DNA from 2 places in the Comamonas sp. 26 genome. Region 1 is predicted to be linked to the other one. Evidence: riboswitches for the same ligand, from Rfam matches in the RefSeq annotation. Region 1 holds a riboswitch; the other holds the start of a gene.

Region 1 (5,351 bases):
GTAGATTGGCGTTTCAGACAAGGTGCAAAGCCACAGGCGGTACAAACGTACGGCAAGGCTTCATATCACAAGGTATCAAAGGTGGTGTTGAGGGCTTCAAGGCTGCTGCGCCGTGCCGGGGGATGTCTCCGCTTCCCTGCTCCCGGCCTGAGTTTGCTGCGGCTCAGGCCACAGCTTGCCGCTGGCAATCAGTGCCTCGGCCTCGTCCCACGAAGCCTCCCACGCCAACAGCGGCTGGCGTGCATTCATGGCTCCTGCGCTCAAAAAAGACTGTCCCAGACGGCTCCAGAAATTGCTCATTACCCGCTCCTGTTGTTGCTGTGATCTGGTGTGCGGCGGGCCAGCCCGCCGCGCTGTGCTTACTTCTTGGCGTAAATCTGGTCGAAGCTGCCGCCGTCGGCAAAGTGCGCCTTGTCAGCCGCAGCCCAGCCGCCAAAGGCCTTGTCGATGGTGAACAGCTCCAGCTTGGGGAACTGGCTGGCGAACTCGGTCGCCACCTTGGCATCGGTGGGGCGGTAGAAGTTCTTGCCGGCAATGCGCTGGGCGTCTTCGGAGTACAGGTACTTCAGATAAGCCTCGGCCACGGCACGCGTGCCGCGCTTGTCCACCACCTTGTCGACCACGGCTACCGAAGGCTCAGCCAGGATGGACAGCGAAGGCGCAATGATCTGGAACTTCTCAGGGCCAAATTCCTTGAGCGCCAGATAGGCTTCGTTTTCCCAGGCCAGCAGCACATCGCCCAGACCACGCTGCACAAAGGTCACGGTGGAGCCACGCGCGCCGGTGTCCAGCACGGGCACGTTCTTGTAGAGCTTGGTGATGAAATCCTTGGCCTGCGCATCACCGCCGTACTTGCGCTTGGCAAACTCCCAGGCGGCCAGATAGTTCCAGCGGGCACCGCCCGAGGTCTTGGGGTTGGGCGTAATTACCTGCACGCCGGGCTTGACCAGATCGTCCCAGTCCTTGATGCCCTTGGGGTTGCCCTTTTTCACCAGAAACACAATGGTCGAGCTATAAGGCGCGCTGTTGTGCGGCAGGCGCTTTTGCCAGTCAGCCTTGACATTGCCGTTCTTGACCAGCGCATCAATATCACCGGCCAGCGCCAGCGTGGCGACATCAGCATCAATACCGTCAATGATGGAGCGCGCCTGCTTGCCCGAGCCACCGTGCGACTGCTTGATGGTCACATCCTGGTTCTGCGTGGCCTTCCAGTGCTTGGCAAACGCCTGGTTGTAATTCACATACAGCTCACGAGTCGGGTCATAGGACACGTTGAGCAATTGCACGCCGCTTTGTTGTGCAAAAGCAGGCAATGTGGGCAGAGCGGAGAGGGTCAAGCCAGCAATCAGACCGGCAGCCAGAGGAAACTTGATAAAGTTGCGACGATTTTTCATTGGACTGTGTTCTTGGAGTGAATGGATAACGGGCTTCTTCTCCCCCGTTGCTATGCATTCTTGATCCGCAGTCTTAAAACTCAAACTACTAAGATTTCAGTTTGTTATTACCTAAACATCTGTAATCACACAAGAGGACCCTACACATGGCACGTACCGTTCATTGCATCAAGCTGGATCAGGATGCAGAAGGCCTGGACTTTCCCCCTGCACCCGGCGAACTGGGCAAGCGCATCTATGAAAGCGTGAGCAAGCAGGCCTGGGCCGACTGGCTCAAGCACCAGACCATGCTGATCAATGAAAACCGCCTGAACCTGGCCGACGCGCGCGCCCGCCAGTACCTGTCCCGTCAGATGGAAAATCATTTCTTTGGTGGCGGAGCAGATGCGGCTCAGGGCTACGTGCCTCCAAGCGCTGAGTAAGCTCGCCTGAGTCAGAGACCTCAGATACAAAAGCCCCGTGGCATTGCCCGGGGCTTTTTTGTTGCTGGCTGCGGCCAAAGGCGCCAGATTTGTCACAGTCAGGCATCAAGGAAAACCTGCCTATACCCCAAGCACAGCAAGCGCGAGCAGCTATCAAAATTAACTTTCCATCATCGCCATCGCAGCCGCCAACGAAAAGCCAGACTTCAAATAAAACAAAAAACAGATCATCAAACCCAGGCAACACAGGTACTAACCCGTAAAACACCGCCATAACTGGCTAAAATCGCGCCCATCCTGCGGGAGAGCGGAACCTGCAACGGTTCCCGCCGAAGGCGCAAACTCCCATAATCGCTCAGGCAATAAGTACCGCAGGTGGGTCAGACAAGGCCCGGATATCGCCAACTGGAGAGCAGCCCGCAATCACAAGTTTGCAGGGCTCACCGAAGGGGCAAGCATGTCCACCGCGAAGGTGCACATGCGCAACTCTCAGGTAAAAGGACAGCGGGAGAGGCAAACCAGACACTCCTGTTGATGTGAGTGGCTGGTCTATTTTCAAGTGCCGTCATGCTTCCTTCCGTCTCTTTGCTGGACTCGTTCCAGACCGCCAATTTCACCGTCATGCTGGTCATCTATCTGGTGGCCATCACTGCCGAAGCCATGTCCGGCGCGCTTGCTGCGGGCCGGCGCAATATGGATATCTTTGGCGTCGTCGTCATTGCCTTTGTCACAGCCCTTGGCGGCGGCACCATTCGTGACATGGTGCTGGGCCACTACCCGATTGGCTGGACGCAGCATCCCGAATATGTGTATCTGGTCATCAGCTTCGGCCTGCTGACCACGGTGATTGCACGCCACATGCACAGACTCAAGCAAGTGTTTTTGCTGCTGGACGCCATGGGCCTGATCGCCTTCTCGCTGATCGGCTGCAACACCGCGCTGGAGCTGGGCTACCCCACCATCGTCGTCATCATGGCGGGCATGATTACCGGCATCAGCGGCGGCATTTTGCGTGATGTGCTGTGCAACCAGGTGCCCGTCGTCTTCCGCCGCGAGCTATATGCCAGCGTGTCGCTGGCCGTATGCCTGATGTTCCTGGGCCTGCGTCACCTGGATGTCAGCCCCAATATCAGCACCATCGTCTGTTTTGCCGGTGGCTTGGCCTTTCGTATGGCGGCCATTCGTTTTAAATGGCGTCTTCCTGTCTTCTCCTACCAGCAACGCTGGGAATAAACTTCCCCCCTGAGCCGCTTTGCGGCTTCCCCCTCTCTCTGCGAGAGGGGGACGACAGCCTCGCTGCGAGACGGCTCTTGCTCGCTGTCCCTGATACTTACACCGCACCAGTTTTAAGCATCACGCCTTGTGGATGCGTTTTCCCCTGCCATGTCTGAACCCATCACATGGATGCCTGATGGCACCCCCTACAGCTCTCGTTTTCAGGATCGCTATCGCAGCGAAGATGGCGGCCTCGATCAGGCTACCCATGTCTTTCTGGGCGGCTGCGGCCTGCCTGCTGCATGGGCCAATACGCCGCAATGGCGGATTCTGGAAACCGGTTTTGGCTTTGGCCTGAACTTTCTGGTGACCTGGGCGGCCTGGAAAGCTGACCCGCAGCGCACGCGGCTGCTGCATTTCGTTTCGGTTGAGGCGTTTCCCGTCTCTCGCGAAGACCTGCTGCAGTCCTTGCCTGCAGATGACCAGCTGCGCGCACTGGGCCTGCAACTGGCCGAGCAGTGGTGGGGGCTGCTGCCAGGCGTGCACCGCCTGTCTTTTGAAGAGGGCCAAGTTCTGCTGACGCTGTATATAGGCCCGGCACAGACCATGCTGCGCAAGCAGCAGCTCACGGCAGATAGCGTCTACCTCGATGGCTTTTCGCCCCAGCTCAACCCCGAGCTATGGGATGAAGATGCCATGAAAAACATCGCCCGCCACTGCCGCCGTGGCACGCAGCTGGCGACCTGGTGCGTGGCTGGCAGCGTGCGGCAAGCCCTGAAGACACAGGGCTTTGACGTCAAAAAAGTGCCGGGAACGCCTCCCAAGCGACACAACCTGCAGGCCAGCTACAACCCTGCGTGGGAGCCCCGCCACCGTGCGGATGGGCTGCCTGCGCCCGTCAAACAACCAGGCCACTGCCTGGTGCTGGGTGCGGGGCTGGCCGGTGCAGCCGCCGCAGCCAGTCTGGCAAGGCGGGGCTGGCAAGTCACCGTGCTCGACAGTGCTGCGCAGCCCGCTGCCGGTGCATCGGGTCTGCCTGCAGGGTTGTTCTGCCCCCATGTCTCACCCGATGACAGTGTTTTATCGCGTCTGTCCCGCAGCGGCGTGCGCACCACGCTACAAACTTTGCAGCAACTGAGCGCTGCCCAAAAACTGCAAACGGACGAGGACTGGGCCCATGGCGGCGTGCTGGAGCATGACCTGAACGAGCCCGCCCACCTACCACCGCAATGGCTGAAGACAGGCAGCGCCGAGCACGGCTGGGGCCTGCAGTGGAGCAAGCCCGCTACTGCTCAGCATCTGCAAGCCGCCCGCTTGCCTGATGACAGCCACGCCCTGTGGCACGCGCAGGCGGGCTGGGTCAGGCCTGCGCAACTGGTACGGGCTTTGATGCAATCGACCCTTATTCAGTGGCAGGGCAATACCGATGCCGCCAGGCTGCAGCGCGATGAAGTCAACGGTCAGTGGCAGGTGTTGAACCTGCAGGGCCAGAGCATTGCCCAGGCCGACATGCTGGTTCTGGCGCTGGGCCCGGCCAGCAAAACACTGCTGCAAGCCAGTGGCATGAATGCCGGACTGTGGGAGCTGCAAGCCATACGCGGGCAAGTCAGCGTGGCCGAGCATACGGCACAGACTCAGGCGGCCATGCCGCCCTTCCCGGTCAACGGCCACGGCAATCTGGTACCGGACTTTCCGGGTGACGCCCCTACCAGCCCGCACCAATGGATCATGGGCTCCACCTTCGAGCGCGATGTGACCGAGCTGCCGCCCAGCGCCGCAGACCAGCAGGCCGCACATGCGGGCAATGGCGAGAAGCTGGCCGCCCTGCTGCCCGCATGCCGGCAGGCGCTGCAATCCTTTTTTGATGCACCACAGCAACCCGAGACCTGGGCGCGAGTGCGCTGCGCCGCCTATGACCGCCTGCCGCTGGCCGGACCCGCCGGTGAAGCGGCGGACGACCTGCCCGGACTGTGGGTGCTGACGGGACTGGGCTCGCGCGGGCTGACGCTTTCCATGCTCTGCGGCGAGTTGCTGGCAGCGCGCCTGCATGGTGAGCCGCTGCCGCTGGATGCCAAGCTGGCGCAATCGCTGGGCACGCAGCGACTGTGGAGTCGCGTGACGCGTGATGCGTGATCCGAAAAGCGCCTGACCAAGAGCGGCTAACACTACCCAGCAAACCGCAGGTTGGCGTTTGAGACGAGGCGCGAAGCCGCAGGCAGTACAGAAATACGACAAGGCGAAGCAACGACGTATCAAGGGTTGTGTGAGTCGCTCTAAAACCAGGACTCCTAAAAAAAGAGCACCTGCCGCTTATCAATAA
Region 2 (5,351 bases), 870 kb from region 1:
AATGGGCACCTCCATTGCCACGACCCTGTGGGAAAACCGGGCCTCCATGCACCACGCTCACCTCACAGAGCTGCTGGTGCAAGGCCAGGGCACGTTTGCCATCACCGTAAAGCAATTGCAGGCGGCGGGCATGAGTGCAGAGCAGGCCTATGCACAGATCAACCGGCTGATTGACCAGCAAGCCTTCACCCGCGCTGCGGACGATATCTTTCTGGCATCGTCCTTTCTGTTCCTGAGCCTGATCGTGCTGATCTGGTTCACCAAGCGCCCTGCTCCGCAGGCCGGTGGCGGAGCAGACGCAGCCGCTGGCGCGCATTGAGAAACGCAGAGTAAAAGCACAGAGTAGTAACGCCAAGCTTCAAGCCAAAATAGCTGCCAGCGCTTTATCCATCAGCGTTGGTAGCTATTTTTTTGAGAGAAAAAGGCGCTTATTGGAACTTGGGCAAGAATACTTTCATGCCTATTTCAAACTTCTCCCGCCCTGCGGCCATCTGCGCCATTACCCTCGCAACCGTGGTGCTTGGTGCCTGCACCACGGTTGCACCGGATAAGCCCGGCAATACGGAGAGCGCGCAAGCCACGGTGAGCCAGCCATCATGGCCAGAATGGACACGCACAGAATGCATTCCTATGGCCCAGCTGGATCAGCAACCCCAGCTGCGCCGCCAGACAAGCCCGATCATCCAGTCCAGCTGGTTTCCCAAAGGGCTTCACACCACCGTCACCTTCTTGCTTGAAGTCACTCCTCAAGGCGAGCTGGGCCGCGTGCTCTGGCAACCCGCCAAGACCGACCCACGCATCGTGAAAACCATTCAGACGTCGCTTACACGCTGGAAGTTCAAGCCCGGCATGCGCCAGGGCCAGCCCGTCACCACCTGCTTCGAGCAGCCTTATGAATTGATCTTTCCGCCCATCAATGAACCGGTGGCGAATACACCTTAGAGCACCTTAATACGTCGTTGCTTCGCCTCAAACGCAAACCTCCGGTTTGCTGGGTAGCGTTAGCCGCTCTTAATCCGAACCTTTCACTCAGATACGGCTGCTTGCAAGTTTGTGCTTGCAGTGCACAAGCCCAGCCTCAACTATTCACTCTGACTGACTTCAGGCCCTGCACTTGATTCGCTTTTCATCTTCAATCGCTGACTATCAGGCATCGCCCCAGAACCGGGACGGGCTCTTTCACAACGTCCATCCGCGCCCAGCCAACGGCCCCAAGCCGGATGCCAGAACGCTGTGGAAATTTCTGTTCAACAAGCCCGCCAACACCGAGCCCGGCAGCGCACTTCCCCTACAAAAACTCAGCCGCGCCGCGCTGGATGCCGCGCCTGAGCGCAGCCTGTACCGCCTAGGTCACTCCACTGTGTTGATCAAGCTGCGCGGCGGCTGGTGGCTGACGGACCCCGTCTTCTCTCTGCGCGCTTCGCCGTTTTCCTTTGCCGGGCCCAAACGTTTTCATGCACCGCCAGTTGCGCTGCATGAACTACCCCCGCTGCATGGCGTCATCCTCTCGCACGATCATTACGACCATCTGGACCGTGCCACCATCCGTGCGCTGGCTCCCAAAGTGGGCGTATTCCTTTGCACGCTTGGCGTGGGTGACCGACTCATGGACTGGGGCGTTCCCGCCGCAAAAGTCCGCCAGCACGACTGGTGGCAGAGCAGCGAAGTCAATGGCCTGCGCATGACCGCCACACCCGCCCAGCACTTTTCAGGCCGTGGGCTTGGCGACGGGAACCGTACGCTGTGGGCATCGTGGGTGATTGAAGATTTGCAGAGCGCATTGCCACTGCGCGTTTTCTTCAGTGGCGATGGCGGCTACTTTGACGGTTTTAAAGAGATAGGCCAGCGCTTTGGCCCCTTTGATCTGACGCTGATGGAAACCGGTGCCTATGACGAGCACTGGCCCTATGTTCACATGCACCCACAGCAAACGCTGCAAGCCCATCAGGACCTGCAGGGCCGCTGGCTGCTGCCGATTCACAACGGCACCTTCAATCTGGCCATGCACGCGTGGTGGGACCCCTTCGAGCAGATTTTGTATCTGGGCCAGCAGCAAGCCATCCCCGTCGCCACACCCATGATGGGCGAGCGTATCGACCTGAACCAGCCCCACGCCTGCAGCCCTTGGTGGCGGGCCTGCATGCCCCAAAACGCATTCACTGCGGCCTCTGTGCCAGAGCTATCGTAAACCCCAGCCTGCCAGAAACTATTCAGGGCTGGTCAGACAGTTCTACTAGAATTGCCACTGTCAGGAGAGAGTGCTCTCAGCTTCACGCTGCAACGCACCGCCGAAGGCGCAGACACCCCACCTGGTGCCCAAACGCTCAGGCAAAAGGACTGACAAGCGCTGCCGCGCTGAATGCAGGCAGCGTTCCTTGCTGGAGAGAGATGCCGCACTACGCAATTGCGCTAGGTGATGGCATCCACCGAAGGAGCAAACCGCCCGACTTCACTGCGGCGGCGAATCTCTCAGGTAAAGCGGACAGCAGGGCAAGCCCGCTAGGCATGGCAGCCGCCGTGCATAGCCACTCATCTTGGTTTGAATGACCGGAGCGCTTGCCTGTGACTGTTGCCGATATTTCTTCCGACCTGCGCACCACGCCGCTGTTTGCCCTGCACCAGAGACTAGGCGCCCGCATGGTGCCGTTTGCCGGTTACTCCATGCCCGTTCAGTACCCTCAGGGACTGATGGCCGAGCATCTCCACACCCGCAAAGCCGCAGGCCTGTTCGATGTTTCGCACATGGGTCAGTTGCTGCTGCGCGGCCCTGACGCAGCGGCTGCGCTTGAATCGCTGATGCCCGTTGACATCATAGGTCTTGGTCTGCACAAGCAACGCTACGGCCTGCTGCTCAACGAGCAAGGCGGCATTCTGGACGACCTGATGTTCGTCAACCGGGGCAACGACCTGTTCCTCATCGTCAACGGTGCCTGCAAGGCGGCCGATATTGCGCATATCCAAAAACACATAGGCCAGCGCTGCAAAGTCCTGCCCCTGCCCGACCGCGGCCTGCTGGCGCTGCAAGGCCCACAAGCCGTAACTGCGCTGGCCCGGCTGATCCCCGGCGTGAGCGATCTGGTCTTCATGACTGGCAATCACTTTGACTGGCAAGGCCACGCGCTCTACATCACGCGCAGCGGCTATACGGGCGAGGACGGTTTTGAAATTTCCGTGCCCAGCGACGCTGCCGAGGCTCTGGCCGAGACATTGCTGGCCCAGCCCGAAGTCGCACCCATTGGTCTGGGCGCGCGCAACTCTTTGCGTCTAGAAGCGGGTCTGTGCCTGTACGGCAACGATATCGACACCACCACAACCCCGGTGGAAGGCGCGCTGAACTGGGCTATCCAGAAGGTACGCCGCACCGGCGGTGAACGCGAAGGCGGCTTTCCCGGCGCGGCCATTGTGCTTGCGCAGCTGCAAAATCCGCAGCAGCTCACGCGCAAGCGTGTGGGGCTTGTGGCCCTTGAGCGCATTCCCGTGCGCGAGCCTGCGGTGCTGGAGAACATGGACGGCCAGCATATCGGCCACATCACCAGCGGCCTGCTCAGCCCCACGCTGAACCAGCCTGTGGCGCTGGCCTATGTGCAGCCCGACTATGCGGCAGTGGATACCGAGATTTTCGCCATGGTGCGCGGCAAGCCCGTGCGCATGAAGGTAGCTGCCACGCCGTTTGTGCCCACCCATTACTACCGCGGCTAAGGCTGCCACCGCAGAACAGTCAGGCCAGTTCGCCAAACAGGTCACAGAACGCCGCTAAAGTGCGCGCTGGACCTTTCTCAAACATCTGATTCCCCGAATCCCCCATCTGGAGCCTTCCATGAGCATCAAGTATTCCAAAGAACACGAATGGATCAACGTCGCTGACACCAATGCCGCCATCGTCGGCATCACCGTCCACGCGCAAGACGCGCTGGGCGATGTGGTGTTTGTGGACCTGCCCGCAGTCGGCTCCACCTTCAAGGCTGGCGATGTCGCTGGCGTGGTTGAGTCCGTCAAGGCCGCCGCTGATGTCTACATGCCCGTGACCGGCGAAATCATCGAAGTCAACGAAGCCCTGCGCGACGACCCCGCACTGGCCAACAGCGACCCGCTGAGCACCGGCTGGTTCTTCAAGGTCAAGATGAGCGATGTGAGCGAGCTCGAAGGTCTGATGGAAGAAACCGCTTACAACGACTTCGCCAAGGACAATTAATTGGCACACGGCCTTCGCAGACGCGAAGGCCGTTTTTTTATGGCAAACGTCCGACACCACTTGCCGGTGCTTGCCAGTCACAGCTTTCGAGAATAGGTCCCTCCCATGCTGATGTCGCCCCCCGCTCCCGTTGCTTCGCTGGAGTCTCTGGAAAACTCCCGCGAGTTCCTCCCCCGCCATATCGGCCCTGATACCGACGAGCAGCAAAAAATGCTGGACGTCATCGGCAAGCCCACGCTGAATGCGCTGATTCGTGACGTGGTGCCCGCATCCATCGCCCGCCCCAAGCCCATGGACTTGCCCCCGCCTGTGACTGAAGCGGCAGCGCTGGCTGAACTCAAAGCCATTGCCAGCAAGAATCAGGTGCTGAAAAGCTTTATCGGTCAGGGCTACTACGGCACACACACGCCGGGCGTCATTCTGCGCAATATTCTGGAAAATCCCGCTTGGTACACAGCCTACACGCCGTATCAGGCAGAAATCTCGCAAGGCCGCATGGAGGCACTGGTCAACTTTCAGACCATGGTGACTGACCTGACCGGTATGCCGATTGCCAATGCATCCATGCTGGACGAAGCCACGGCCGCTGCCGAGGCAATGACACTGGCCAAGCGCTCGGTCAAATCCAAAAGCAACCGCATCGTGCTGGCTGGTGATGTTCACCCCCAGACCATTGAAGTCATCCAGACCCGTGCCCAGCCCATTGGCATTGAGGTGCTGGTCGCCAACAGCCAACAGGAATGGGAAGCCGCACTGGCGGGCGATCTGTTTGCCGCCGTCATCCAGTATCCGGCCTCCAGCGGCTGGATTGTGGACTGGAAGGCCGATGTGGACGCCATCCACGCCAAGCAAGCCGCCGCCATTGTGGCCACCGATTTGCTGGCCCTGACCCTGCTGACACCGCCCGGCGAATGGGGGGCCGACATTGTGGTGGGCAACAGCCAGCGCTTTGGCATGCCCATGGGCGCCGGTGGCCCGCACGCCGCCTTCATGGCTTGCCGTGACGAGTACAAACGCTCTCTGCCCGGCCGCCTGGTCGGCGTCAGCGTCGATGTGCATGGCAAGCCCGCCTACCGTCTGGCCCTGCAAACACGCGAGCAGCATATTCGCCGCGAAAAGGCTACGTCCAATATCTGTACGGCGCAGGTGCTGCCCGCAG

Evidence for each region. A riboswitch is a leader RNA that binds a small molecule or an ion and turns the genes downstream of it on or off. The one in region 1 is predicted to bind glycine.
Region 2: it holds a riboswitch for glycine, as region 1 does, so the genes downstream of both, gcvT (glycine cleavage system aminomethyltransferase GcvT) here and CLU84_RS06185 (trimeric intracellular cation channel family protein) in region 1, are expected to answer to the same signal.

The regions. Positions count from the first base shown of each region.
Region 1 is NZ_PEFL01000001.1:1,351,698-1,357,048, reverse strand. Features, by position in the region: gene CLU84_RS22325 (hypothetical protein) at 97-300, opposite strand; gene CLU84_RS06195 (sulfate ABC transporter substrate-binding protein) at 360-1,394, opposite strand; gene CLU84_RS06190 (oxidative damage protection protein) at 1,541-1,816, shown strand; glycine riboswitch at 2,107-2,198, shown strand; glycine riboswitch at 2,212-2,331, shown strand; gene CLU84_RS06185 (trimeric intracellular cation channel family protein) at 2,384-3,049, shown strand; gene mnmC (FAD-dependent 5-carboxymethylaminomethyl-2-thiouridine(34) oxidoreductase MnmC) at 3,221-5,164, shown strand.
Region 2 is NZ_PEFL01000001.1:2,221,539-2,226,889, forward strand. Features, by position in the region: gene CLU84_RS10250 (DHA2 family efflux MFS transporter permease subunit) at 1-319, shown strand, start outside; gene CLU84_RS10255 (hypothetical protein) at 457-942, shown strand; gene CLU84_RS10260 (MBL fold metallo-hydrolase) at 1,115-2,188, shown strand; glycine riboswitch at 2,240-2,350, shown strand; glycine riboswitch at 2,369-2,496, shown strand; gene gcvT (glycine cleavage system aminomethyltransferase GcvT) at 2,563-3,699, shown strand; gene gcvH (glycine cleavage system protein GcvH) at 3,818-4,192, shown strand; gene gcvP (aminomethyl-transferring glycine dehydrogenase) at 4,298-5,351, shown strand, end outside.